4 regions of the Kitasatospora sp. NPDC001539 genome follow, and region 3 is predicted to be linked to each of the others. Evidence: riboswitches for the same ligand, from Rfam matches in the RefSeq annotation. Region 3 holds a riboswitch; each other region holds the start of a gene.
The links. A riboswitch is a leader RNA that binds a small molecule or an ion and turns the genes downstream of it on or off. The one in region 3 is predicted to bind cyclic di-AMP.
Positions count from the first base shown of each region.

Region 1: another riboswitch for cyclic di-AMP. It lies ahead of ABT247_RS25560 (transglycosylase family protein); the one in region 3 lies ahead of ABT247_RS19645 (C40 family peptidase).
Region 2: another riboswitch for cyclic di-AMP. It lies ahead of ABT247_RS32215 (transglycosylase family protein); the one in region 3 lies ahead of ABT247_RS19645 (C40 family peptidase).
Region 4: another riboswitch for cyclic di-AMP. It lies ahead of ABT247_RS15945 (M23 family metallopeptidase); the one in region 3 lies ahead of ABT247_RS19645 (C40 family peptidase).

Region 1 is NZ_JBEPAK010000203.1:1,396-9,346, reverse strand. Features, by position in the region: gene ABT247_RS25585 (NAD(P)/FAD-dependent oxidoreductase) at 1-810, opposite strand, end outside; gene ABT247_RS25580 (Ppx/GppA phosphatase family protein) at 1,239-2,174, opposite strand; gene ABT247_RS25575 (DUF501 domain-containing protein) at 2,177-2,845, opposite strand; gene ABT247_RS25570 (FtsB family cell division protein) at 2,817-3,314, opposite strand; gene eno (phosphopyruvate hydratase) at 3,420-4,706, opposite strand; gene ABT247_RS25560 (transglycosylase family protein) at 4,987-5,763, opposite strand; cyclic di-AMP (ydaO/yuaA leader) riboswitch at 5,765-5,934, opposite strand; gene ABT247_RS25555 (cytochrome P450 family protein) at 6,145-7,434, opposite strand; gene ABT247_RS25550 (SDR family NAD(P)-dependent oxidoreductase) at 7,791-7,951, shown strand, end outside.
Region 2 is NZ_JBEPAK010000389.1:125-3,919, forward strand. Features, by position in the region: gene ABT247_RS32215 (transglycosylase family protein) at 12-1,277, opposite strand; cyclic di-AMP (ydaO/yuaA leader) riboswitch at 1,264-1,434, opposite strand; gene ABT247_RS32220 (hypothetical protein) at 1,959-2,891, opposite strand; gene ABT247_RS32225 (DUF397 domain-containing protein) at 3,448-3,720, shown strand.
Region 3 is NZ_JBEPAK010000121.1:11-7,961, reverse strand. Features, by position in the region: gene ABT247_RS19660 (glycosyltransferase 87 family protein) at 1-686, shown strand, start outside; gene ABT247_RS19655 (hypothetical protein) at 828-1,859, opposite strand; gene ABT247_RS19650 (C40 family peptidase) at 2,027-3,073, opposite strand; gene ABT247_RS19645 (C40 family peptidase) at 3,300-4,433, opposite strand; cyclic di-AMP (ydaO/yuaA leader) riboswitch at 4,444-4,597, opposite strand; gene ABT247_RS19640 (C40 family peptidase) at 4,935-5,972, opposite strand; gene ABT247_RS19635 (NYN domain-containing protein) at 6,183-7,460, opposite strand.
Region 4 is NZ_JBEPAK010000086.1:17,219-25,169, reverse strand. Features, by position in the region: gene ABT247_RS15950 (hypothetical protein) at 1-460, shown strand, start outside; gene ABT247_RS15945 (M23 family metallopeptidase) at 663-1,511, opposite strand; cyclic di-AMP (ydaO/yuaA leader) riboswitch at 1,524-1,683, opposite strand; gene ABT247_RS15940 (YiaA/YiaB family inner membrane protein) at 1,882-2,172, shown strand; gene ABT247_RS15935 (alpha/beta fold hydrolase) at 2,284-3,108, shown strand; gene ABT247_RS15930 (TetR/AcrR family transcriptional regulator) at 3,176-3,757, shown strand; gene ABT247_RS15925 (ATP-binding protein) at 4,377-5,612, shown strand; gene ABT247_RS15920 (roadblock/LC7 domain-containing protein) at 5,655-6,068, shown strand; gene ABT247_RS15915 (DUF742 domain-containing protein) at 6,065-6,412, shown strand; gene ABT247_RS15910 (GTP-binding protein) at 6,390-7,016, shown strand; gene ABT247_RS15905 (cytochrome P450) at 7,013-7,951, shown strand, end outside.

The DNA.
Region 1 (7,951 bases), on a different contig from region 3:
CTTGACGCCGGCCGTCCACACGATGGTGGAGGCGTCCATCTCCATGCCGTTCTTCAGCATGACGTGGCCGTCGATGCAGGAGTCCATCGAGGTCTCGATGTAGACCTCGATCTTCCGCTCCTCGAGCTTCTCCTTGGTCCACAGACCCAGGTCCGGGCCGACCTCGGGGAGGATGCGGTTGGCCGCCTCGACCATGACGAAGCGCATGTCGTCACGGCTGACGGTCTTGTACAGCTTCGACGCGTCGCGCGCCATGTCCTCGATCTCGGCGATCGTCTCGACGCCGGCGAAGCCACCGCCGATGACGACGAAGGTCAGCGCCTTGCGGCGGACCTCCTCGTCCGTGGTGGACTCGGCCTTGTCGAGCTGGGCCATGACGTGGTTGCGGAGGCCGATGGCCTCCTCGACCGTCTTCATGCCGATGCCGTTCTCCGCCAGACCCGGGATCGGGAAGGTGCGGGAGACCGAGCCGGTCGCGACGACCAGGTACTCGAAGGGCAGCTCGTAGCTGTCGCCCGCCGCGGGCTGGATGGTGGCGACCTTGCGGGCGTGGTCGATACCGGTGACGGACCCGGTCAGCACCTCCGCCTTCTTGAGGGCGCTGCGCAGCGGCGCGACGAGGTTGCGGGGCGCGACGTTGCCGCCGGCCGCCTCGGGGAGGAAGGGCAGGTACGTCATGTACGACCGCGGGTCCACGACCGTGACGGTCGCTTCGCCGTAACGCATCTTCTTGAGGATGCGCATCGCGGCATACAGGCCGACGTAACCACCGCCGACAATGAGGATGCGAGGACGCTCCGTGGTGCTCATATCCGAAAGTATCCAGCACCGTTCGGAGCAGCCTTCGTGAGCCCGGTCACAAGCTCATGGACACCCCGTGCTACACTCCGCGCCCACAAAAACGGCCCCCACCGGGCGGCTCACAGGCCTCAGGGGGGCGCCGTGAACGCGCGCCGGAGCACCACCCTGCTGAGCAGCAACGATCCGCACAGCTCCCGCGTTCCCGCGCGTGATTTCGATTTTCAAACCCCGAACGAGGCCTGACCTGCGATCCAGCGGGCCCGGACAGGGGCAGGCCTTCGGTCTCACAATTCGGGCGTAGCGGGCCCCGGGGTGCGACGAATGACTGGATCGCCATGTGAAGAAATTCACGAACATTCCCGCCCGCGCCCGGGCGCGCCCCGGCTCCGGTGCCCCGCCGGGGGCGCCGGAGCCGGTTCGGTAAGCCCTGCAGACCGTCAGGAGGCCATACTCCAGGCGATGCCGTCCAGGATGTCGTGCTCGCTCACGACCACCTCGGCGGCACCGGTCCGCTCCATGATCTCCAGCAGTTCCAGCGCCCCGGCGGCGATCACGTCCACCCGGCCCGGGTGCATCGACGGGATGGCCGCGCGCTCGGCGTGGGTCGCGGCGAGCAGCTCGCGGGCGATTCCGGCGACCCGCTCGCGGCTGATCCGGGAGTGGTGGATCCGCTCGCTGTCGTACTCCGACAGGCCCTGGGCGATCGCCGACACCGTGGTGACCGTACCGGCGAGGCCGACCAGGGTGGCCGCGCCGGTCAGCGGGACCACCTCCTCGGCCTTGTCCAGCTCGGCCCGCACGTGGGCCCGGGCCTCGGCGATCTGCTCCTCGGAGGGCAGCTCGGCACCGCCGAAGTGGCGCTCGGTCAGCCGCACGCAGCCGATGTCCACCGAGCGCGCCGCCTGCACGTCCGTCCCGCCGAGCACGAACTCCGTCGAGCCGCCACCGAGGTCGAACACCAGGTAGGGCGCCGGGAACTGTCCACCGGTCAGCTCCTTGGTGGCGCCGACGAAGGACAGGTGCGCCTCCTCCTCGCCGCTCACCACCTCGGGCTCGACGCCCAGGATGTCGCGCACGCCCTTGACGTACTCGTCGCTGTTCTCGGCGTCCCGGGAGGCACTGGTGGCGACGAAGCGGATCCGCTCGGGGCCGACGCCGAAGCCGGTGATGATCTCCCGGTACTCCCGGCAGGCCGCGAAGGTGCGGGCCAGCGCGTCCGGGTGCAGCCGGCCGGTCCGGTCCACGCCCTGGCCCAGCCGGTTGACGATCATCCGGCGGTCGAGGTCGGTGATCCCGCCGGTCTCCGGGTCCAGGTCGGCGACCAGCAGGCGGATCGAGTTGGTGCCGCAGTCGATCGCGGCCACACGCGTCATGGTCACTCGGACTCCTGCTCCGCGGCGTCCTCGGCGGCGCGCTTCTTCGCGGCGCGCTCGGCCGCCTTCCGCTGCTTGGCCGCGATCACGGCCTCGTGGTCCTGCTCCTTGGCGCGGTTGCGGGCGACCCGCTCCCCGGCCGCCTCGACCTCGGCCGGGGAGACGCACGGGCCCTTGGCCCACCAGTCCTCCAGCATGCCGAGCGCCTCGTCGCCGAGCGGGTTGACGCCCTCGCCGGCCGCCAGCGAGTGGCCGACCAGCACGTGCAGGCACTTCACCCGGTCCGGCATGCCGCCGGCGCTCGGGAAGCCCTCCAGCACCTCGATCGCGTCGCGCCGGGCGATGTAGTCCTCGTGCGCCCTCTGGTACGCGGCGGCGAGCTCCGGGTCCTCGGCGAGCCGGGCGGTCTGCTCCTTCATCACGCCGTCCGCCTCCAGGGTGCCGATCAGCGAGGCGGCCTTGGGGCAGGTCAGGTAGTACAGCGTCGGGAACGGCGTGCCGTCCGGCAGCCGGGGGGCCGTCTCCACGACGTCGGGGTTGCCGCAGGGGCAGCGGTGCGCGACACCGCGCAGGCCGCGCGGCACCCGGCCGAGCTGGGCGGCGATGGCCGCGACGTCGGCGTCGGAGACGGCGGGGTGGTTCTCAGTGGTCATGGGGGGTGGGGTCTCCAACGGAGGACGGAGGGAGCGGACGGGGGGTCACGGAGGGCGGCGCGGCGGCGAGGTCGGCGGCGTCCACCGAGTCCCAGATGCTGGCGTACCAGGGCTTGGCGGCGGCCCTGGCCGAGCCGCCGGCCGAGGCGGGTGCGGCGGGCGCCGAGGGGCGGGCGGCCGAGCCGGCCGGGTCCACCGCGATGTACGGGGTCTCCCCCGGCACCGCGTAGTGCAGCCGGGCGCGGGCCTGCGCCTTGACGTACTCCGGGTCCTGCCAGCGGGCCTTGTCCCGGCGCAGCTGCTCGACCTGCTGGCGCGCGTGGTCGGCCTTCGCCCGCTGGGCGGAGATCTCGGCGCGCTGGGAGATGAACTGCCGCGTCGGGTAGGCGAGGATCGCCACCAGTGAGCAGAGCACCAGGACGAGGACGGTCGCCCGGCTCGTGAACCGGGGCCGGGCCGCCAAGCCCGGGATCCTCCAGCCAGCCATCTCCCGTATCCCCTCCTGGTCGCGACGGTGCCCCGCCGTCAACCCTACGGGGTGAACGGCGGGGCACCGGTCAGGCGTGCTCGGCCGGCTGGCTCGCCGTGCTCATCACTCCGCGGAGCGGAAGCGCGGGAACGCGCCGCGGCCGGCGTACTCGGCGGCGTCGTCGAGGATCTCCTCGATGCGCAGCAGCTGGTTGTACTTGGCGACGCGCTCGGAGCGGGCCGGGGCGCCGGTCTTGATCTGGCCGCAGTTGGTGGCGACGGCGAGGTCGGCGATGGTGACGTCCTCGGTCTCGCCGGAGCGGTGCGACATCATGCAGCGGTAGCCGTTGCGCTGGGCCAGCTCGACGGCGTCCAGGGTCTCGGTCAGCGAACCGATCTGGTTGACCTTCACCAGCAGCGCGTTGGCGGTGCCGGTCTCGATGCCCTTGGCCAGGCGCTGCGGGTTGGTGACGAACAGGTCGTCGCCGACCAGCTGGACCTTGTCGCCCAGCTTGACGGTCATGGCCTTCCAGCCGTCCCAGTCCGACTCGTCCAGCGGGTCCTCGATGGAGACCAGCGGGTAGGCGGCGACCAGCTCGGCGTAGTACTCGATGAGCTCGGCGGCCGACAGGGCCTTGCCCTCGAACTGGTAGGCGCCGTCCTGGTAGAACTCGGAGGCGGCGACGTCCAGGGCCAGCGCGATGTCGCGGCCGGGCACGTAGCCGGCCTTCTGGATGGCCTCGGTGATCAGGTCCAGGGCCTCGCGGTTGCTGTCCAGGTTCGGGGCGAAGCCGCCCTCGTCGCCGAGGCCGGTGGACAGGCCGCGCTCCTTCAGCACGCCCTTGAGGGTGTGGTAGACCTCGACGCCCCAGCGGACGGCCTCGGAGAAGGACTCCGCGCCGATCGGGGCGATCATGAACTCCTGGATGTCGACGTTGGAGTCCGCGTGCGAGCCGCCGTTGAGGATGTTCATCATCGGGACGGGCAGGACGTGCGCGTTCGGGCCGCCCAGGTAGCGGAACAGCGGCAGGTCGCTGGCCTCGGAGGCGGCGTGGGCGACGGCCAGCGAGACGCCCAGGATGGCGTTGGCGCCGAGCGAGGACTTGTCCGGGGTGGCGTCCAGGTCCAGCATGGCCTGGTCGATCAGGCGCTGCTCGGTGGCGTCGTAGCCGACGAGCTCGGGGCCGATCTGCTCGATGACGGCCAGGACGGCCTTCTCGACGCCCTTGCCGAAGTAGCGGTTCTTGTCGCCGTCGCGCAGCTCCAGCGCCTCGAAGGCACCGGTCGAGGCACCCGACGGGACAGCGGCACGACCCGTGCTGCCGTCGTCGAGGCCGACCTCGACCTCGACCGTGGGGTTGCCGCGCGAGTCGAGGATCTCACGGGCTACGACGACATCGATGGACGGCACGAGGCATCTCCTTGCGGAAGCTGGTCCGGCTGACGGTGGTGATGTCGGCGGGACGATTGCGGAGTCGTTACGACCAGAGCCTAACCGCCCGGGCTCCCGGGGCCACGCTGGCCTCGGCCCCGTCTCAACGTGTGGCCCTGCTACCCCCCGGTAGTTCACCTGCTTGTCCCAGCTTGTCCCCCGGGCGCGGACGGACCCGGACCGGCACGGACGGACCCGGACAGAACCGGACGGAAGCGGACGAGGGGGCCGACCCGTCGGCCGGCCCCCTCGTCGGTCCTCAGCCGAGGTGCAGGACCTGGCCGGGCATGATCAGGTCCGGGTCGCCGCCGACGGTGGAGCGGTTGCCGTCGTACAGCGCCTGCCAGCCGCCGGTCACGCCCTGGGCGGCGGCGATGGTCGACAGGGTGTCACCGGAGCGCACGGTGTAGTCGTGGCCGGCCGGGGCGGTCGGGGCCGACTGCTCGGCGCGCGGGGCGGCGTGCTTGGGGGTGTACTGCTGGACCGGCTGCTCGGCCGGCTTCTCGGCCTGCCGGGGCGCGGCGTGCTTGGGCGCGTACGGCTGGACCGGCTTCTGGGCCGGCTTCGCGGCCGGAGCGGGAGCCTGCGTCCTGGGCGCCTGCTGCGGGGCGGACCGGGGCTTGGCGTCCGACGAGGTGTCGACGGCGGCCGGGGCGCCGCCCTTGGTCAGGCCCGCCTTCTGCGAGCAGACCGGCCAGGCGCCCGGGCCCTGGGAGGCCAGCACCTTCTCGGCGACCGAGATCTGCTGGGCCTTGCTGGCCTGGTTGGCCTGCGGGGCGTAGGCGGTGCCGCCGTAGGCCTTCCACGTGCTGGAGGTGAACTGCAGCCCGCCGTAGAAGCCGTTGCCGGTGTTGATGCTCCAGTTGCCGCCGCTCTCGCACTGGGCGACGGAGTCCCAGGTGGAGGCCGGGGCGGCGGAGGCACCGGTGGCGGTGAGGAGCGGCAGCGCAAGTCCGACGCCGGCCACACCGGCCACGGCGACGGCCTTCTCGGCCTGGGTGCGACGACGGTGACGGCCGGTTCCAACGAACAGCATGAAGGTCCCTCTCCGCACGCCTGCGAGGTGAGCTGTCGGGTTCGGACCGGGGAGGTGGCCCGGCCGCCGTGCGCGGAGACGTTCCCGCTCGGGCGGCTTCACCCCAAGCCGTGGGGACGGCAACAAACCTGGTTCCCCCGCCCCTGCCCAGGGTTCTGGTCGGTTTCCCGTGACGCGGCGGGCAGGATTCGGCGTTCCGCGCACGAGGTCCGCAGCTGCGAACTCCAGGGAGATTAGACAGATCCTCAGACCGATCACAAGCTCATATCGTCGACATCACACGGAAATCACGGCAGGTGACCAATCGCCTACCAACGGCACCTGTTTGTCCGGTTTGATGGGCGTTCATACGGTGCCTGAGGGCCGCGGGACGACCATCCGTCAGCGTGTCGGAGCCTCAGGAACCGGGTCCGGAGACGTCGCCTCGGGACTGAATTCGACCGGAAGTTCGCGCAGCCCACGCATGATCAGGCCACCCCGCCAGCGCAGATTCTCCGGACTCTCGGCAAGCCTGAGATCGGGCAGCCGCGACAGCAGCGTGGCCAGGGCGGAGCGCCCTTCGAGCCGGGCCAGCGGGGCGCCGATGCAGTAGTGGATGCCGTGCCCGAACCCCAGGTGGGGATTGTCCGTCCGGGCCAGGTCCAGGGTGTTCTCGTCCGCGAACCGGGCCGGGTCGCGGTCGGCCGCCGCCAGCACCACCAGCACCGGATCGCCGACCGGGATCTCCACCCCGCCGATGCTCAGCGGGCTCGTCGCGAACCGCCAGGTCGCCAGCTCCACCGGCCCGTCGTAGCGCAGGAGTTCCTCGATCCCGGTCTCCAGCAGGGCGGTCTCCCCACGCGCCACCGACTCCTGCAGCAGCGCCCGCTGGCCCGGGTTGCGCAGCAGCGCGTACGTCCCGTTGCCGATCAGGTTGATGGTCGTCTCGAACCCCGCGAAGATCAGCACGAAGCACATCGCGGCGGCCTCGTTCTCCGTCAGGTGCTCGCCGTGGTCGCTGGCCCGGATGAGACCGGAGATCAGGTCGTCCCCGAGGTCGGCGCGCTTGCGGTGGATGAGGTCAACCAGGTAGGCGCGGATGCGCTTGACCGCCCGGCCCACGCCCCCGCGCTGCCCGCCGTGGTGGCGGATCATCATGCCCGCCCAGTCCCGGAGGTCGTCCTGGTCCTCGGCCGGGACGCCCAGCATGTCGCAGATCGCGTAGATGGGGAGCGGGAAGGCGAACTCGTGGATCAGGTCGGCCGAGCCGCGCTGCGCGAAGCCGTCGATCAGCCGGTCGGTGAGCTGCTGCACCCGCGGCTCGAACTCGGCCACCCGGCGCGGGGTGAACGCCTTGGACACCAGGCGGCGCAGCCGGGTGTGGTCCGGCGGGTCGATGTTCAGCAGGTGGGTCATCAGGTCCGCCTGCCGCTCCCCCGGGATGCCCACCCGACCGGTGCGGTGCGCCTGCCCGCTGTGGTGCGCCGGGTTCTTCGACAGCCGGCTGTCCGCGAGCGCCTGCCGGGCGTCCGCGTACCGCGTCACCAGCCAGGCGTCCACACCGCTCGGCAGGGTGGTGCGGTGCACCGGGGCGTGCTCGCGCAGCCAGGCGTACGCGGGGTACGGATCGGCGGCGAACTCCCAGGTGAAGAGCTGCGGGGCGGGCTGGGCGGCGTCGGGCTGAGCAGGCATGGGTCGACCGTAACCGCTGCCCCGGGCGCGTCCGGCCCACCGGCGGCCGTCGAGGGCGTCCGGACCGGTCGCGGACGGTTCGCCGGGCGGCCGCCAGGGGGCGCCGGGGACGGCGCCGTTCGGGCGCCGTGGGGGGCGCGAGCCGGTCGCCGACGGCGCGCGTGCGGTGCGCCGCCCCTCCGTGGACGGCCCGTGGACGGGACGTGGACGGCTCTTGGACAGAGCTTGGCCGGACGGCGGGCGTGAGCCTGGTCACCTGCGGGGTAATCCCTGTTGCGGAGGGTCAGGTCGTGCCTACGATCCTCCGCAGTGTGCGTGGGCGCCGGTGCGGTGTCGCCCACAGGGAGGAGCAGACCATGCGGGTCAGCGGGGCAGTCGTCGTCATCGCGGTGCTCGACGGCGGTTCGGGAGCCGACCTCGCCCGCCGGTTCACCGCGGCCGGCGCCGCCGGGGTGCTGATCGCCGACACCAACGTCGGTGTCGCCGAGGACCTCGCCGCCGAACTCGACCGGCCCGG
Region 2 (3,795 bases), on a different contig from region 3:
GGACCGTCGTCTCAGACCCGGCCGGCGAAGTCCGGGGCCCAGTTGGCGACGGTCTGCTCGCGGACGCCCGCGCTCGGGTTGGCGGCCTCGACGTACTTGCCGCTGCCGACGTAGATCGCGACGTGGTACACGCCGGAGTCCTGGCCGTTGTTCGACCAGAAGAGCAGGTCGCCCGGCTGCAGGCTGTCCAGCGAGACGTGGGTGCTGGCGGCGGCCTGGTCGGCGGCGACGCGCGGGATGCTGATGCCCGCGGCGCGCAGCGCGGCCTGGGTGAGGCCGGAGCAGTCCCAGCCGCCGTTGCCGGTGCCGCCGTAGACGTAGGCCTGGCCGACCTGGGACTCGGCGAAGGACACCGCGGCCGCCATGCTGCCGGTGGCGGCCGGGGCCTGGGTCTGCGCCGGGGCGGCCGGCTTCGAGGCCTGGGCGGTCGGCTGGGCGTTCACGGCACCGCCGTTCGCGGCCTGACCGGCCTTCTGGGAGCGGTTGAACCAGTTGAAGTCCGAGCCGGAGGTGGAGGACTGGTCTGCCTGGGACTGGTCGCCGTCACCGAAGGTCAGGTGCTGGCCCGGGTAGATGGTGTCCGGGCCGTCGGTCAGGGTGCTGCGGTTGAGCTCGTACAGGCGCTGCCAGCCGCCCTGGACCTTGTGCTTGTCGGCGATCGACGACAGCCAGTCGCCCGCGACGACGGTGTAGTCGCCGCTCTGCGCGTGGGTCTGGCGCTTCTGCGCCCAGGTGCCCTTGGCGGAGTCGTCGGAGGGCTGCGCCTGCGACGGGGCGGGCGCGGCCGGCTGGGCCGGCTTCGCGGCCGGAGCCTGGCTCTGCGCGGGCTTGGCGGCGGGCTTGGCCGCGGTGCCGGCCGAGGTGTCGACGGCGGCCGGGGCGCCGCCCTTGGTCAGACCGGCCTGGACGGAGCAGACGGGCCAGGCGCCGGGGCCCTGCGAGGCGAGGACCTTCTCGGCGACGGCGATCTGCTGGTCCTTGGTGGCCAGGTTGGCCTGCGGGGCGTACGAGGTGCCGCCGAAGGCGGCCCAGGTGCTGGAGGTGAACTGCAGGCCGCCGTAGAAGCCGTTGCCGGTGTTGATGCTCCAGTTGCCGCCGCTCTCGCACTGGGCGACCTTGTCCCAGGTCGCGACGGAGGCGGCGTTGGCGGTGCCGGTGGTGAGGCAGGGGATGGTGAGGCCGACGCCCGCGACGCCGAGGGCGGCGATCACGCGACGGGTACGGCCGGACAGGCGGGTGCCGTTGGTGGGCAGCATGAAGACGCGGTCCTCTCCCACGCCTGCGAGGTGAGCTGTCGGATTCGGGCCGGAGTTGCCCGGCCGCGCTGTGGGCGCGGCTTCACCCCTAGCCCTGGACCATTCCGAGGAACGGCCCGGGGCGACTTACCTGTGGTTCCCCCGCTCCTGCCGTGGTGCGTTTTCGCGCTTGCCAGGACATCCGACGGCAGGACTCGGCGTCGCGGATGAACTGGGTCCGTGGGGTCACGAACGGGGAGCACGTTAAGCAGACTTAAGTTCAAACTGCAAATATCTGTGAGGTGCATCACGGTTTAGGGGAAACGGTCAAATTGGACACTAACCATGATCGCAAATGATCGTTTCCGGATAATCCACTTGCGCATTCCGGAAATTGTCTCCGCCTCAGGAATCCGGTGACGGAGTGTCGGAATCCCCGGCGGAGAACGTCGCGCGGCGGCCGGCGGCGGTCGATGGAGGGCCGGAACGGCATCCGGTATTCCGGCGCGGAAAAGCCGACAGAACGGACATCGTGCGTCATCTGTCGCCTAACTCCCGTCATTCCCGTACCGGGACAATCGGGCGGGCTCGTGAGGGAGCCGGGCAATCGCGGCCGGGCCTGGCACGCCGAAGGGCCCGGAACGGAGTCGTTCCGGGCCCTTCGGACCTACGGTGCGCGGGAAGTGGCCACCGGCGGCTGCCGGCGGGCCTGAAGGCCGTCCGTCAGGCCTCCAGGGGCCCCTGGGCGGCCGCGTGGGCGCCGCGGGAGCCCTCCTCGGCCGCGGCCTCCTCCTCGGCCCGGGCCAGCTCCTCCGCGGAGGGCGCCGGCAGCGCGGCCAGGTAGGTGGAGGCGATCAGCTGGCCGACGGTCGGGTAGGCACCCAGCGGCGCGGCCGACGGGCAGCCGGTCTCCTCGGCGGCCGCGGCGAGCAGCTCGGAGTCCGCCTCGGGGCCGATCACCAGCGGGGCCAGCGCCGGGCGCTGGGAGCCGGTCTCCTTGAGGTGGTTGACGGCCCCGGCGACCGAGCCCGGTACGTCGAGCGCGGCGGCCACCACCGGGACGGCCAGCCGGGCGGCCAGCAGCACGCCGGTGATCCCGGCCGCGGCGGCCGCCTCCTCGCCGCCGACGGTGGTCAGCACCACGCCGTCCGCAGCGGTCGCGATGGCGAACAGCCGGGCCCGGTCGGCCCGGGCCAGGCCCGCCTCGGAGAGCCGCACGTGCACGGCCTCGGCCAGCAGCGGGTGCGGGCCCAGTGCGTCGGTGACGGTCGCGCCGTACTCGGCGGCGACGGCCTGCAGGCCGGCCAGGAAGCCGTGCGGCCCCGGGACCAGCGGCACCACGACGGGCGTCGGCAGGCCCGCCTCGGCGGCCGCCGCCAACAGCTCGGCGACCGTACGGTCGTCCCCGCCCTCGGCGCCGTCGGCCGGGAGGTAGCCGACCGCGGCCTGGACGCCGGTGTGCTCGCTGCGGACGATCGAGAGCAGTTCCTCGACGACCGAACGGGACTCGGGCCCGGCGGTCGCGGGCACGGCGAGCACCAGGGCCGGCGAGCCGGTGGGGATCTCGGGGCGCTCAGGGCGGCGGTGGCGCCCCCGCGCACGGGAGCCTGGAGTGCGGACGGGCAGTGGCGCGCCCGGGATGGCTGCGGTGCTCATGCCGGAGATCGTAGGACATCCGCCCGTCAGGCCTGCAGTCGGCTGCCGTACGGGTTTGGAGTGGTCGTGGTGCGCGGGTCGTGTCCCCGCCGTACCGGTTCGGGCGGTATGGCGACAATCCGGGCATTCCTCTCCCAACCTCCGGAAGTCCGTTCGCCGTTGCCCTGACGCGTCCGGTGGGCGATCGCGTTGCGCGTGGAGCGCGTGAGATGTCTCACAGCCCTGGCGTCATCTGACGGAGCGTCACGAGCGCGCGACTCCGGGCGTTCGAAGATCAACATTCAGCGGAGGGCCGCTCACGGCCGGTTATCGGCGCCTCGCCGATTCACTCGGCTATGTCCGTTTACGTACCGTCAGGAGAAGGGTCCGTGAAGACTTCGGGCGGCCGGCAAAAAGGCTCGTGCACCTGCAATGTCCCGTGCTGATGCACGTGCACTGCGGCTATCATCGCGTCAAGTGAGGCGTTGTGCCGGACCGGTACGGGGCCGGTCCGTTCGTTCGGCGGTGCCGGGGCGCCGCGCTGGACGACAACTCCGGAGCTCTTCGGGAGACTTCTATGCACGACTCGCATGACTCGCACGACACGCGCGGCTCTGCCCGCGCCTACAACGGGATGGCCGCCGCCGACCTCGAGGGGGTGGTCTGGCAGAAGAGCCGGCACAGCAACTCCCAGGGCAACTGCGTCGAGTTCGCGGCCCTGCCCGGCGGCGACGTGGCGATGCGCAACTCGCGCTTCCCGGACGGCCCGGCGCTCATCTACACCCGGGCCGAGATCGCGGCCCTGCTGCTGGGGGCCAAGGACGGGGAGTTCGACCACCTGGCCGTCTGACCGGCCGCTGCTCCGCCATCGGGGGGCCGTCGTGGGTACTGACACCGCGACGGCCTTTGTCTTTTCCCGCGCCCC
Region 3 (7,951 bases):
TCCTGACCTTCCAGGCGGACCGCGGCATCGAGGTCGAGTCGGTCGGCGCGCTGCCGCTGCACTTCGCCCGGATCGCCGGGGGCTGGAGCGGCCGGGTCACCATGAACTACGGCTCCCCCGAGATGCTCGGGCCGTGGGTCAGCGTGATCAGCAAGGTGATGATGGCCGGCACCGTGCTGGGCTTCCTCTGGCTGCTGCTGTGGCGCTTCACCGCCCGCCGCCGGAACGCGGCCACGATGTACGACGCCGCGCTGTGCGCGCTGCTGGTCTTCGTGGTGACCAGCCGGGTGATCAGCCCGCAGTACCTGGTCTGGCTGATCGGCGTCGCCGCGGTCTGCCTGACCGTGCGCGGCACCAGCCAGCGGCCGGTGGCCCTGCTGATCCTGCTCGCCTGCCCGCTGACCCTGGTCGAGTTCCCGACCATGTTCACCCAGGTCCTCGCCAGCGACCCGTGGGCGATCGCCGTCCTGACGCTGCGCAACCTGCTGCTGCTGACCGCCGCGGTGCTCTCCGGCATCCGGCTCTGGCGCTCCACCCGCGCCCAGGCGGCCCTGCCGGCCACGGTGGTGCTGGACAAGGCCCCGGCGCTGCCGCCCGCGTCCGCCTACCCGGTCCGCCCGGGCATCGCGTACGAGCAGGACCTGCTGGACGGCATCGACCAGCCGAACACGCCGGCCGGGCGCTGAGGGCGCGCAAGCCGAACACCCCGGCCGGGCGCTGCGGGCACGCCAGCCCAACACCCGGCCGGGCGCTGAGGGCGCGCCAGCCGAACACCCCCGCCGGGCGCCGAGGCCACGCCCCGGTCCGGGTTCGCGCCGGGGGTGCCGTCAGCCCTTCAGCGCCGCGACCTCGGCCAGCCAGAGCGCGGTGAACCCGGCCGACCCGACGCCCAGCCCGGCGCGCAGCAGCCGGTCGATCCGCTGCTCCCGGTCCTCGCCCTGCCCGTCACCCGCGCCGACCGCCCGGTAGAGGGCGACCAGCCGGTCGGGGCCCCAGCGGCGGGCGATCAGCTCGCAGGCCAGCCAGGCCTGCTCGTAGGCCTGGGCGATGCCGGCGGCCCCGGCGGTGAAGTCCCGGTCGGCGGGCAGCGCGGTGGGCGGTTTCCCGGCGGCGACGTCCCGGGCCAGCTCGGGGGCGATCTGCCGGGGGCTGCGCCCGGAGTCCCGGTAGGCGGTCCAGTCGGCGACGCCCTCGGAGAGCCACAGCGGGGTCCAGGCCCGGGTGTCGGCCCTGGTCGCGACGTGGGTCGCCTCATGGGTGACGACCACCTGCCGGCCGAAGGCGCTGAGCCGCCCGAAGGCCTCCGGGTTGACCACCACCCGGTCCGCCGGAGTGTGCCGGGGCGCGCCGGGGGCGGCCACGGTGACGGCCGCCATGCCCGCCCAGTCCGCCGGGTCGCCGCCCAGCAGCCGGGCGAACTGGGCTTCCTCGGCGGGCAGTTCGAGCAGCAGCCGGCCCGGCCAGGCGCTGCCCCAGACGGCGCTGACGGCCGGCACCGCGCGGTCCGCCACGGCGACCAGCCCGGTCGGATCGGGTCCGCCGGCCAGGCCGAGCACCAGGCAGCGCTCTCCGGGGGCGGTGCGGACCTCGCCGAGGTCCCACGGCGCCGGGGGCCCGCCCGCGGCTTCCTCCCGCTCGACCCGCCAGCGGCCCGCGGCGCGGACCAGCTCGATCCGGCGCGGGTACACCACCGGGTACTCGTCGTACCCGGCGATCCGCACCGCCAGCTGGGCGGTGGCGGTCGATCGGTCCGGCCCGTCGCCCGGGGAGAGGACCAGGTCGCGGTAGACCGCCTCGGCCCCCGCGAGCCCGGACCGGGCGGGCAGCGAGCCCGCCCGCTCGGCCAGCAGGCCGGCCACCTCGGCCTCCCGGTCCGCCGGCCGCCCGGCCGGGGCTGCCGGCGCGGCGGGCGGCAGCGACAGCTGGGCCAGCCCGCCGGCCGCCAGCAGCAGCGCAGCGCGCCGGGACAGGACGCAGCGGGCCGGGCCTATCGGAGGGTGGTCGTCCGGGCCGGAGGGGGTCGTGCTCAGAGCCGTACCACCCCGGAGACCGGCATCGTGGTGACGCTCTCGTACCGCACCTTGGCGCCCGGGTACGGGGCGTGCACCATCACCCCGCCGCCGGCGTACATCCCGACGTGGTGCATGTCCCGGTAGAAGATCACCAGGTCTCCCGGTCGCGCCTCGGAGAGGCTGATCCGCTGCCCGGCGTACGCCTGGGCCTGCGAGGTGCGCGGCAGGGTCACTCCGGCCTGCCGCCAGCTGTAGTACATCAGACCGGAGCAGTCGAAGGCGCGGGGCCCGGTGGATCCGTAGACGTACGGCGAGCCGATCATCCGCACCGCGGCGGCCAGTGCGGCCGCCCCGCGCTCGGAGGCCGGCGGCGTGGCGCCGAGGTCCAGCCGGTCGGTGCCGCGGGTGGCGCGCTGCTCGGCGTCCTTGGCGTCCTGGACGACCATCCGGGCCCGCTCGGCGGCGCCGAGGCCGTTGAGCAGCTTCTGCGCCGCGGCCAGCCGCTGCTGGATCTGCTGCTTGTTCTCGGCCAGGGAGCGCCGGGCCTGGTCCAGTTCGGCGAGCTTGCCCGCGGTCTCGGCGCGGCGCTGGTCGAGCCGGCGCTGACGGGTGACCAGCTCGTGGAGGGTCTCCTGCTGCCGCTCGGCGGCCTGGCCGAGGGTGCGGGCGCGGGCGAGGTAGGACTCCGGGTCGCTGGAGAGCATCAGCTGGGCGGTCTGGCTCATCCCGCCGCCGCGGTACTCGGCCCCGGCCACCGTCGCGAGGTCCCCGCGCAGCTCGTTGAGCTGGTCCTGGGCGGCGGCGACCTCCGCCTGGAGGGCCGTGGTCTCGCTCTGCAGCCGCTTCTGGGCCTCCTGCGCGGCGTTGTACTTCTCGGACGCCTGCTCGGCCTCGTCGTACAGCTGCTCGACCTGGGCCTTGACGTCCTTGCGGTCGGGCGCGTCCGGCGCACCGGGAGCAGCCTGGGCGCTGCCGCCGGTCGCCACACCGAGGGCCGTGGTGGCGGCCGCGGTCAGCACCAGGGCGCGGGCGAGCAGGTGGGAACGGCGGTGCACGGACATGGCGGCGGCGGCTCCGATCTGCAGCGCGGCCCCGCGGCCGCACCCCGGTGGGCGGCCGTCGAGCGGGAGTCCGGTGGCAGACGTTAGCGAGTCCGGGCAAGCGAGTCCAAACCCCTCCGGACCCGAATATTCGCCCCCTAATCGGACATCAGCCCGAGCCGCCCGCAAAGCCGCAGGCCCGGCCCTCCGAGTGGGAGGACCGGGCCTGCGGAGGCCTTCGGACGGATCAGACCCGCACGATGGAGGCCAGCGGCATGTTGGAGACCGCCTCGTAGCGGACCGAGGCGCCCGGCTTCGGCGCGTGCAGCACCTGGCCGTTGCCCGCGTAGATGCCGACGTGGTGGGCGTCGCTGTAGAAGATCAGCAGGTCGCCGGGCTGGGCCTGGGAGATGTCGGAGCCGATCCGGGTGCCGGCGCCGGCCTGCTCCTGCGAGGTGCGCGGCAGCGACACGCCGACCTGGTTGAACGCCCAGACCATCAGACCGGAGCAGTCGAAGGAGCTCGGGCCGGTGGCGCCCCAGACGTACGGGCTGCCGACCTTGGAGGCGGCGGCGGACAGCGCGGCGGCACCGTGCGAGCTACCGGGCGCGGCCGGCTTGACGACCGGCGAGGAGGAACTCCCGGAGCCGATGTCGGTGCGGCCGCTGTCGCGCGAGGCGCGGTCGGAGGCGGCCTGCTGCTGGGCGGCCTTCGCGGCGGCGTCGGCCTGGGCCTTGGCGTCGGCGGCGGCCTTCTCCTCGGCCTGGCGGATCGCCTGGCGCTCCTGCTCGGTCAGGGTGTTGAGCAGGTCCTGTGCGGCCTTCAGCTTGTTCTGGACCTCGTCCTTGGAGGCCTTCAGCTGCTGGGTGGTGGACTCCAGCTCGGTGAGCTTGCTCTGGGCCTCGCTGCGGTCCTGGTCGAGCTTGCGCTGCTGCGCCTGGAGTTCCTTCAGCTGGTTCTTCTGGGTGTCCCCGGCCTGGTTCAGCGCGCCGGCCTGGTTGAGGAAGTTGTCCGGGCTGGAGGAGAGCATCAGCTGGACGGTCGGGGATATGCCGCCGTTGCGGTACTGCTCCCCGGCGATCTCGGCGAGGCCGCCCTGGAGGTCGGTCACCTGGGCCTGCTGCCGGGCCACCTGGTCCTGCAGGCCGGAGACCTGCTTCTCCAGCGCCTGCTGCTTCTCCTGCGCGGCGTTGTACTTCTCGGTCGCCTGCTCGGCCTGCTCGTTGAGCTGGTCGACCTGCTCCTTGACCTGGTCCTTGGTCGGCTGCGGGTCGGCGTGCGCGCCGGACTGCGCGGAGAGGGCGACGGCCGCCGCGGCGACACCGGTCATGATCGAGACCCGGGCGCGGCTGGCGGGCTTGGGACGGCGATGGGACGCCACGAAGGCGGACTCCTTCTTCCTACGTCCGCCTACCGGGTGAGCTGACGGGTTCGGGCCGGAAGCATGCCCTACGACGCCTCACGGCCGCGGTACCGGCCGACCTGGCGCCGATTCACCCCGGAGGAACGTGGTTCCCCGGCTCCGCTCCACAGCGCCCCGGACTGCTGGGCTCCCCTGTCGGACAGTCGTTTCGAGCTGCCCCGCTGCTTCGCGAACTCGGCGGTAACCACCGCCGCCACCCGGGCTGGGTGATCGACAGTGCGGTGGTTCGGGGCACGACCCTAGTAACTGAACCGTGATCCGTTCAAATCCTTGTCAGAAAAAATCCAGAAGATGACCCATGTCCCCTTGTGAAAATGACCGTTGGTGATCGCCGCCGCACGGAAAGCTGATCAAACCTCAAACAACCGGCCGAAGGGCGGGTGAACCCGAAGCGCCACCCCGGTCGGGGGTGGCGCGGATCACAGGGCCGGAGCGCGGCCCCTCGGGCGTGTCGGGCCGTCAGACCCGGCGGATCGTGTTGATCGGCATCGCGTCGGCCTTCATCACCTTCACCACGTCACCGGTGTGCGGCGCGTGGACCACCATGCCGTTGCCGATGTACATCCCGACGTGGTGCCGGTCGCTGCCGTAGATCACCAGGTCGCCCGGCTGGGCCTGGTCCAGCGAGGGCACCCGGGTGCCGACGTTGCCCTGCTCCTGCGAGGTGCGCGGCAGCGAGACGCCGGCCTGGGCGTACGACCAGACCATCAGGCCCGAGCAGTCGAAGGTGTTCGGGCCGGTGGAGCCCCAGACGTACGGCGAGCCCTGCTTGCTCATCGCCTTGGCCACGGCCACGGCCGCGTAGCCGCTGGCCGGCGGCAGGCTGCTGAGGTCGACCCGGGCACTGCCGCGCGAGGCGCGGTCGTCCTGCTGCTGCTGGGCCCTCAGCGCGGCGCGGTCGGCGGCGCTGAGCGAGTTCAGCAGGTCCTGGGCGGCCTTCAGCTTCTGGTTGACGTCCGCCTTGGCCTGGTTGAGGTCCTTGGTGGTGGAGTCCAGCGAGGCCAGCACGGCGGCGGCCTCGGCCTTCTCCTGGTCCAGCCGGCGCTGCTGGTCGAGCAGGCCCTTGAGCGCCTCGGTCTGGCTGGTGCTGGCCTGCTGGACGCTGGAGGCCTTCTCCAGGTACCCGGACGGGTCGGAGGACAGCATCAGCTGGACGGACGGGTCGATGCCGCCGGTGCGGTACTGCTCGCCCGCCACCTCGGCCAGGCCGGTCTGCAGCTGGGTCATCTGGTCCTGGCTGCGGGCCACCTGGTCCTGCAGCTGGTCGGCCTGCTTGCGGAGCTGGTCGGCCCGCTCCTTGGCGCCGTTGTACTTCTCCGCCGCCTGTTCCTGCTCCTGCTGGAGCTGGTCGATCTGCGCCTTGACGTCGGCCTTGTTCGGCTGCGGCGCGGCATGCGCGGCGACCTGGGCGGAGAGGGCGACCGCGGTCGCAGCGGCAGCGGTGAGCACGGAGACCCGCGCGCGGCTCGGCTGCTTGGGACGGCGGTGGGAGGCCAAGGGAGCGGCTCCTTCTTCCATGGGACTCACCCGATCGAGTGAGATTCCGGAAAATAGGTTTGACGCCAGACCCTAGTGAAGATCTATCCGTTTTGCCACTCCCCCGAAGGCGTGAACTCCGGTTCCCACGCTGACTTCACGGGATCCGCACACCCTCGCAAAACGGGCACTGACCAGGCGTCACGCCGGACCGGACGGCACCGCCCGAGGTCAGGGCCGGGCCAGCCGGTTCAGCAGCAGGACCGAAGCCACCGGGCGCGCGCCCGCCTTCCGCACGCCCTCCGCAACCTCCCGGTCGGTGGACACCACCACCACCGGACGGCCCTGCGGCTCGGCGCGCACCAGACGACGGATCAGCTCGTCCGCCGTCTCCCCGGTCCGGCTGAACCGTACCCGAACCCCGCGCGGCGGCGCCATGATCACCGGAACGTCCAGGTCCTGCCCGTCGAACACACAGGTGACCTCCGCCTGGGTGCGCTGGGCCAGCATCGCCAGTCCGCCCAGCAGCCGGATCCGCTGCTGCTCCAGCGGCAGCGTCGGATAGCCGGTCTTGGTCACGTTGTAGCCGTCCACCACCAGGTGCACCTGCGGGATCGCCAGCAGCTGGTCCAGCAGCGCCGGATCGTCCTCGGCCAGGCCCCGCCGGGCCACGTCGTGCGGCGAGGCCGCTCCCGGCACCACCGCCTCCACCAGGTCCGCCGGGCGGATCTGGGAGACCGGCAGCGCCAGCTCCCGCTGCAGCCCCTGCGCCGACTGCAGCACGGTGTCCAGCAGCAGCCGCAGCCGCATGTCCTCGACGCTGCGCCCCTCGCGGGCCGAACGGCGGCCCTGCTCGGCGGCGTTCTCCAGCTCGGACACCCTGTGCCGCAGCCGCCGCGCCTCGCTCTCGGCCGCGCTGCGCTCGGCCGCGGCCTGCGCCTTCGCGGCCTCCAGCTCCCCGGTCACCCGCCGGGTCTCGGCCTGCGCCCGGCGGGTGTCGCTCTCCAGCGAGCGCACCTTCTTGCGCAGCGACTCGACCTCCCGCCGGACGCCCTCGAACTCCGCGCGCTGGCGGTCCAGGTCGGCCCGCGCGGCCGCCCGCACCTCGGCCAGCTCCGCCTGGAGCTTCTCCACCAGCCGGCCGGCCTCCGCCGCCGCGTCCTCGGCCCCGGCCCGCTCGACCTCCTCGCCGGCCTCGGCGACCAGCCGGCTCCAACCGGCCGACCTCACCAGGTAGGCGGCGGCGGCGACGTCCATCGGATCGGCGGCGCCGGGAACGGTGCCCGACTCCAGCGCCTTCACCAGGTCCGGCTGGCCCAGCCGCAGCCGCTCCGCTATCCGCAGCCGGAAGGCCGGCTCCGACTCCAGCGCCGCCGCCAGCGCGGTGGCCGCGTACTTGGCCCGCCGGGCGGGGGTGAACTTGACGTACTGACGCAGGCTCTGCGGCAGCTCCGCGGGCGGCAGCCCGCCGAGCGCGTCCGAGGCCAGGCCGACCACACGCCGGCGCACGCCCTCGGGCAGCGGCCGGTCCAGCTTCTCGACGGACCGCTCCGCGGCGGCACCGGACCCGGCACCGGCCGCGCCGGGCTCGGCCTCGGACCCACCGGACCCGGCACCGGACCCGCCGGTCTCGGCTGCGGACCCACCGGACCGGTCGGCGGACTCGCTGGTGTCAGCCGAAGCCTGCTCCGGCGAACCGGCATCCGGCAGGGGTGCCTCGGGCGGGACCGCCCCGGCGCCCCGCCCCGGTGCCGGCGCAGCGGGCTGAAGTCCCTGCGCGTCCGCGGGCTCCCTCGCTGCGTCCACCACGTCCTCGGCTCCGATCCTGGTCCAGCGGGGGCGGCCGCGGCCGCCCCGGTCGTCACGCTCCGTGCGTCTTGTTCTGTATTGTCCCGTGCGGCGGACGGGCGCGGCGCGCTCCCTCCGCCGCGCCGGCGGGAAAAAGGCCGGCGCGGGGAGGCCCACCGGGGCCCCCGCGGCCGGGGGGGCCCCCCGTGAGA
Region 4 (7,951 bases), on a different contig from region 3:
GCTGCACGCCCACGGGGTGGACACGGCGGACGGCGCGGCGGTGCGGGACTGGCTGACGGGCTTCGCCGGGCTCGGCGAGGAGGAGCGGCTGGCCGACTACGAGGCGCTGGTGCCGGCCGGCTGGCTGGACGAACCCGACGAGCAGGGCTGGGGGCCGGGCCGGGTGCTGTCCGTCGGCATGGCCACCGATGGTGCGCGGCGGCTGCTGGAGCAGGGTCTGATGCGGCGCAGCTACCGCAACCTGGCCGAGCTGACCGCGCTGGGTCGGCCGATGCCGGACGAACTGGCCGGGGACTTCGGCCGGTTCGAGGCGGCGGCGGCCGAGGTGGCGCTCGACCTGTTCGGGGAGTGGACGGTGCCCGGGCTGCCGCGGCTGCTGGTCGAGGAGTTCCCCGAGCTCGCGCCGGAACCGGGGCCGGAGGAGATCGACGCCTACCTGGCGCAGTTGCCGGCGGAGTGAGCAGTCCGGCCGCCGGAGTGACCGGCCCGGCCGGTGGTGGACCGACCGGCCCGGCCGTCGACGAGTGGGGTGGACGCGCGGCCAGGCCCCGGGGCGCACCCGGGGCCTGCCCGCAGAGCCCGTAGAGGTCGTGGCGGCCCCCGGAGACCCGGCGACCCGGCGACCCGGCGGCCCGGAGGCCGCGGCGGGCCCGGGGGGTTCGTTACGGGGTGAGGCCGCGCTGCTCGAGCCAGGTCTCCGGGTCGACCGGCGCGCCGCCGTCCGGGCGGACCTCCAGGTGCAGGTGCGGGCCGGTCACGTTGCCGGTCGCGCCGACCTTGCCGATCTGGTCGCCGGGGGCGACCTTGCCGGAGCCCTTGATGATCGACGAGAGGTGGCAGTACCAGATCTCGGTGCCGTCGGGCAGGGTCTCGACGATCCGGTAGCCGTACGCGCCGGACCAGCCCGCCGAGGTGATGGTGCCCTGGCCGACCGCGTACACGGGGGTGCCGGTGTCGGCCGCGAAGTCCAGGCCGGTGTGCAGGTGGGCCCAGTAGCGGGCGCTCTGGCCGTAGTGGGCGGAGAGGTTGTAGTCCTTCACCGGCAGGGTGAGGGCGGCGGCCTTGGCGCGCTCGGCCTCCTCGGCGGCACGCTTGGCGTCGGCCTCCTTGGCGGCGGCCTTGGCCTCGGCCTCCTGGGCGGCCTGCAGGCGGGCGCTCTCCTCGGCGGCGGTGCGCTGGCTGTCGGCCTGCTGCTGGATGCGGGCGGCGAGCGCGAGGCCGGGGTCGGCGGCGAGGGTGACCGGCGTCTCGTCCGGGGCCGCGACGGCGGGCGCGGCGGCCGGGGTGGCGGAGGCGAAGCCGGTGGCGCCCAGGGTGGCGGCGACGGCGGTGACGCCGAGGAGCGGGGAGGCCCCGCGGGTCTGACGCGGCATCCGGTGGCGGTTGGCCTCGGCCTCCGGGGCGAACCCGTCGGTGCCGAGGGACTCGGTGCCGTCCGGGCCGGGGTGGTCGAGGAGCTGGGTACCGGCTGCGGGGCCGGCCGGGTGTGCCGGGGTGTGCGTCGACGCCACGGAGGCGCGCTCCTTTCCTTCCTTCGCGCCTACCGGGTTAGCTGACGGGTTCGGAGCAGGAAGGTCTCCTACGGCCGGGCCTGGGCCCCGCCGATTCACCCCAGGGAAACGTGGTTCCCCGGCTCCCTGGCCTGCCCGGAGGCCGGCCGGTGGGATTAGGCGACGGCGCACGGTGCCGTCTTGGGTACGGCGTTGACGACCGCGCTGCGTTATCAAACGTTAATCCTAGGAGGCTCTGATTCCAAGCCATCCGCCCGGGACGACCGGGGTCCAGGTGATCGGACGTCAACGAACGACCCGTCATTCACCCGGGTTCATCTGAGTACTCCTACTCATGTGCGACCCTTCGATGCCGTCGCATCCTGTCGCCATGACCGCACCGATGCAGACCCGCACCACGGCCGCCTACTACGCCCAGGCCGTCCTCTCCTTCGCCGTCTCCGGCGTGGCCCTCGCCGCCGGGATCGCCTACCTGCCCGTCGGGGCGTGGACCCGGGCGTTCCTCGGGATCGGCTTCCTCTACACCGTCACCTCCGCGTTCACGCTGGCCAAAGTCATCCGGGACCGGCAGGAGTCCGCGGACACCGTCGCCCGGGTCGACCAGGCGCGGCTGGAGAAGCTGCTGGCCGAGCACGACCCGTTCCGGGTCGAAGGGGTCTGAGCCCCCTCCCGGTCCGACACGGGGACGAAGGGCGGGGCGGCGACCCTTGACGGCTAAGGCTATTAGCCGTAGCTTTTTGGCTATCGGCAGCACACACCGTGGAGGACCACCGTGAACGGCACCAGCACCCCGAGCACCCAGTACCTCGACGTCCCCGGCGGCCGGATCGCCTTCGACGACACCCGGCAGGGCGACGGCGCCCCCGTCGTCCTGCTCCCCGGCATGCTCGACAGCCGTCGGGCCTACCGGCACCTGCACCCGCTGCTCACGGCGGCCGGGCACCGGGTCATCACCATGGACCTGCGCGGCTTCGGCGAGTCCTCGATCGTGTGGGAGGACTACAGCCCGGCCGCCATCGCCACCGACGTCCTCGCCCTGCTGGACCACCTCGGCATCGAACGGGCCGTCCTGGTCGGGCAGTCCTACACCGGTGCCACGGCCGTCAAGGTCGCCGGGGACGCACCCCAGCGGGTCGCCGGGATCGCGCTCATCGACTCCTTCGTGGAGCACCGGTCCAACGCCCTCATGCGGGGCGTGATGGCCGTGATGGGCACCGCACTGGTCCACTGGCCCGCCGCCTGGGGCCTCTACCTGCGCAGGATGGCCTTCCCCGGCCCCCGGCCCGCCGACCTCGACGCGTACGTGGACGGCCTCGTCGCCGCCCTGCGCACCCCGGGGCGCAGGACCGCCACCCGCGGGCACGTCACCGGGGACTCCGCGCCGATCGGCTGGTGCGCGGCCGTCCGCTGCCCCTCGCTCGTCCTGATGGGCAGCAAGGACCCCGACTTCCCGGACCCGGCGGCCGTCGCCGACCGGCAGGCCGCCGCGCTCGGCAGCCGGAAGGTGATGATCGAGGGGTCCGGCCACTACCCGATGGCCGACAACCCGCAGGCCGTCGCGGACGCCCTGCTGCCCTTCCTCGGCGAACTCGCCTGAAGTCGCCCGGAACCGCCTGGAACCGCCCGAAGCCGCCGGCCCGCGTCCGTACGGAGAACCCGAACCCATGCCCCGAGTAGGACTGACCCCGGAGCAGGTCGTCGACCACGCCCTCGCCCTCATCGACGAGCAGGGCACCGAGGCCCTCACCCTGGCCTCCGTCGCCGCCCGCGCGGGAGTCGCCACCCCCTCCCTGTACAAGCACGTCAGCGGCGGCCTCACCGAACTGCGCCGGCTGCTCGCCGTCCGGGTCACCGAGGAGTTGGCCGGCCGGCTCGCCGACGCCGCGGTCGGCCGCAGCGGCGACGACGCCGTCGCCGCCGTCCTGCGCGCCTACCAGGCCTACGCCACCGAACACCCCCACCGCTACACCGCCCTGCCCCAGGCGCCCCGGCCCGACGACGACCTGACCCGCGCGGCCGCCCGCCTCATCGGCGTCATCCTCGCCGTCCTCCGCTCCTACGGGCTCGACGGCGCCGAGGCCATCCACGCCGCCCGCACCTTCCGCTCGCTCGCCCACGGCTTCGCCTCGCTCTCCATCACCGGCGCCTTCCAGCGCGCCGAAGACCTCACCACCACCCATGACCGCCTCGTCACCACCCTGACCACGAGCCTCCGCACCTGGCCGAGGTCGGAGTCGGAGCAGTAGCCGAGGAGGAGCGCAGGAGGAAGCGCAGGAGGAAGCGCAGGAGGAAGCGCAGGAGGAAGCGCAGGAGGAGCGGAGCACCCGCGACGCGAACGGCGCCGGGGAAGCGGGGAGAAGGCGCGCCGGCACGGGAAGTCGGCCGGGCCGACTTCCCGTGGGCGGAAGCGGGCGAACCTTCGGCAAGAGCGGGCAGCGGCCGCCGCCGGGGGGAAGCTCGGGAGGGCGCCTGCCGGTGCGCGGCCGGACGTCGGTCGCGCGCCGACGACCGCCGGCACGGCGGCACGGCGGCACGCCGGCACACCGGCCGGGCCCCGCCCGGACGGCCGCTCCGGGCCCGCCCGGCACGGCGAGACGCCGCCCTCGCACCCGGCCGCCGCCCGTTCCATGACGCCGCGCACACACCTCTCTCACAACCGGGGACGGGAATCGGCCATCGACCGGCCCGTCGACCGGCGTCGGAAGACCCTGGCGGAGCGGGCCCCGCCCGGCTCGCGACCCCCGGGTCGAGGCCGAACGAAGCCGGATCGGCGGCGTATTGACGGGATTTTGACAAGATCCAGTCACTTGGCGAGATCCGTTCACACCTACGTAGGATCATCACCCTAGAATTCGCCGCGTGACGATGACTCAGTGGTCCGTAACGGCAACCGGCGTGCTCGCCGTCCTCGCCCTCGTGGCCGCCGCCCGGTACCGCGCCGTGTCCGTCACCCAGCGCGTCCGGGCCGACCGGCTGCAGGACGAACTCACCCGGCTCCAGGACCAGCTGACCGCCGAACTCTCCCGCCGGGGCGCCGACCTGGCCGCCGTCCAGCAGGAGCAGGAGCTCACCGCCTCCACCCAGCGGGCCTTCCTCAGCGTCGCCCGCCGCATCCTCGTCATGGCCCACGACCAGCAGGCCCTGCTCGACGACATGGAGCGCACCCACGACGACCCGGCCCTGCTGGAGGGGCTGCTCAAGGCCGACCACGCCGCAGCCCAACAGGCCCGGCTGGCCCAGACCCTGGCCGTCCTGTGCGGTGCCCGGGCCGGACGGCACTGGCCCGAACCGGTCACCCTGGAGGACGTGGTGCGCGGCGCCCAGTCGCGCATCCTGCCGTTCCAGCGGGTGGTGGTCCGCAGCCGGATCGAGACCGCCGTGGTCGGCGCCGCCGCGGAGGCGCTGATCCACGCCATCGCCGAGCTGCTGGACAACGCCACCCGCTACTCGCCGCCCAGCACCCAGGTGTTCGTGACCCTGATGCCGGTGCACAACGGCGCGGTGATCGAGATCGACGACGGCGGCGTCGGCATGCCCGAGCAGGCCGTCGCCAAGGCCGCCGCCGCCCTCGCCGGGGGCAGCACCCTGGAGGTCTCCCGGCTCGGCGAGGTGCCGCAGCTGGGCCTGGCCGCCGTCGGCCGGCTCGCCGAGCAGTACGGCTTCCGGGTCACCCTCAGTTCGGCGCCCTCACCGTACGGCGGGGTGCGCGTCGTGGTGCTGCTGCCGAACGCCCTGCTCACCGAGCCGCTGCCGCCCACCGTCCCCGGCCTCGGACCGGACGACCGGGCGTTCACCCCCGACCCCCGCCCGACGGCCGGCCACCCGACGACCGGCCACCCCCACGCCGCGCACCCGATGGTGGAGACCCCGCCCACCGTCCGGCCCGCGGCGAGCGGCGACACCCCGCCGCCGCTGCCCCGCCGGAGCCACCGCCGCGACCGCGCCGACCGGCCCGCCCAGCACGCCGCTCCCCCGCCGCCGGCCCCGCCGTACCGCTCGGCCCGCGACGCGCAGGCGTTCATGGCGATGTTCCAGGCCGGCACCGCCAGCGGCCGATCGGCTGCCCGGGGCCAGACCCGGACCCCGCCCGGCCACCACTGACCGTCCCCCTCCCCCCGACTTCCCCAGGCCCCGGAGAGTTCCATGACCACCACCCCCGACCTCGGCTGGCTGCTGGCCGACATCATCGCCGTCCCGCAGGTGCAGCACGCCGTCGTCGTCTCCAACGACGGCCTGGAGATCGGCCGCAGCGCCGACATCCCGCGCGAGGACGCCGAGCGGCTGGCCGCGGCCTGCTCCGGCCTGCAGTCGCTGGCCCGCGGCGTCGCGACGGGCTTCGGCGGACCGGGCAGCGCCACCCGCCAGATCATCATCGAGTACGGCGGCGGCTACCTGTTCGTCGTCGCCGCCGGGGCGGGGGCGCACCTGGCCGTGGTGGCCGGCGAGGCGGTGGACGCCGGGCTGGTCGCCTACCAGATGCAGGTCCTGGTCGAGCGGATCGGCACCCACCTCACCAGCCCGCCCCGGGTCGACCACGGGGCCGGGAGCCAGCGGTGAGCGGGCCCGTCCGGCCCTACGTCATCACCGGCGGCCGCAGCCGTCCCTCCCAGGCCGACCTGGCCGTCGAGAGCCTGGTCAGCGCATTATCCGAGCTCCCGGAACTGCCCGAGCACGTCCAGCTCAACCGGGAGCACCGGCGCATCCTCGGGCTCTGCCACAGCCTGCTGTCGGTCGCCGAGGTGGCGGCCCACCTGGGGCTGCCGCTCGGGGTCGTCAAGGTGCTGGTCGGCGACCTCAGGGACCTCGGCGCCGTGCAGGTGCTCCCGCCCGTTCCGCAGGCCGAACGCCTGCCCACAACCCTCCTGGAAGAGGTGCTCGTTGGCCTCCGCCAACTCCGCTGAAGCCCCCGCCGACCTGCCGTCCGCGCCGCAGTACCTGCCGTCCTCGGTGCAGGGCGCGGTCAAGATCCTGGTCACCGGCCCGTTCGGGGTGGGCAAGACCACCCTGGTCGGCTCGCTCAGCGAGATCACCCCGCTGCGCACCGAGGAGACCATGACCGCCGCCAGCAGCGGCGTGGACGACCTCACCGGGCGCGGCGGCAAGTCCACCACGACGGTCGCGCTGGACTTCGGCCGGATCACGCTCAACTCCCGGCTCGCCCTGTACCTGTTCGGCACCCCCGGGCAGCAGCGGTTCTGGCCGCTGTGGGACGACCTGTCGCGCGGTGCGCTCGGCGCCATCGCGATGGTGGACCTGCGGCGGCCGGACGAGAGCTTCGACGTGCTGGGCCGGCTGGAGGAGCAGCGCATCCCGTTCGCGGTCGCGGTCAACACCTTCCCGGACACCCCGAGTTACCCGGAGGAGGAGCTGCGCTCCGCGCTGGACGTGCTGCCGGAGGTGCCGATCCTGTACTGCGACGCGCGCGACCGGCGGCAGGCCTACGACCTGCTGATCGACTTCGTGGACCACCTGCACCGCAGCTCGCTGCTGGAGCTGCAGCGGTGACCGCGCCCGAGCCGCCCCGGGCCGCCGGCTGCCCGGTCGCGCACGGCGGGGCGGGGTACGGCCCGGCCGGCCACGGCGCGGCGGGACCCGGCGCGGCGGGACCCGGCGGTGCCGCGTACGGCGCTCCCGGCGCCGGCACGCCGCTGACCCCGCTGTACGGGCAGGCCGTCGCCGACGACCCGCACGGCCTGTACGCCCGGCTGCGCGAGCGCCACGGGCCGGTCGCGCCGATCGAGCTGGAGCCGGGCGTGGAGGCCTGGCTCGTCATCGGCTACGCCGAACTGCTCGAACTCACCCGCAACGAGGCGCTGTTCTCCAAGGACTCGCGGCACTGGCGGGTGCCCGCCGAGGGCCGGCTCGCCCCGGACTCCCGGTTGCAGCCGATGACCGCCTGGCGGCCCACCCTGCTGAACCTGGACGGCGCCGAGCACCAGCGGCTGCGCGCCGCCGTCTCGGACACCCTGGCCCAGATCGACCACCGGCAGCTGCGCGAGACCACCGAGGCCGCGGCCGACGGCCTGATCGACAGCTGGGGCCCGGACGGCACCGCCGACCTGATCGGCCAGTACGCCCGGGCGCTGCCGCTGCTGGTCTTCACCCAGCTGGTCGGCCTGCCCACCGGGAGCGGGCCGCGGATGGTCGAGCTGATCAGCCACTTCGTGGACAGCGGCCCCGAATCGGTGCGCGCCGCCGAGGAGTTCCAGGCGGCCCTGGCCGACCTGGTGCGCCGCCGCCGCGCCGCGCCCAGCGCCGACCTGACCTCCTGGCTGCTCGCCCACCCGGCCGGGCTGAGCGACGAGGAGGCGGTGCACCACCTGGTGGTGCTGATGGTCGCGGGCAACGAGACCTCCATCAACTGGATCGGCAACACGCTGCGGCTGCTGCTGACCGACCGGCGGTTCAGGGCCACCCTGACCGGCGGGCGGCTGACCGTC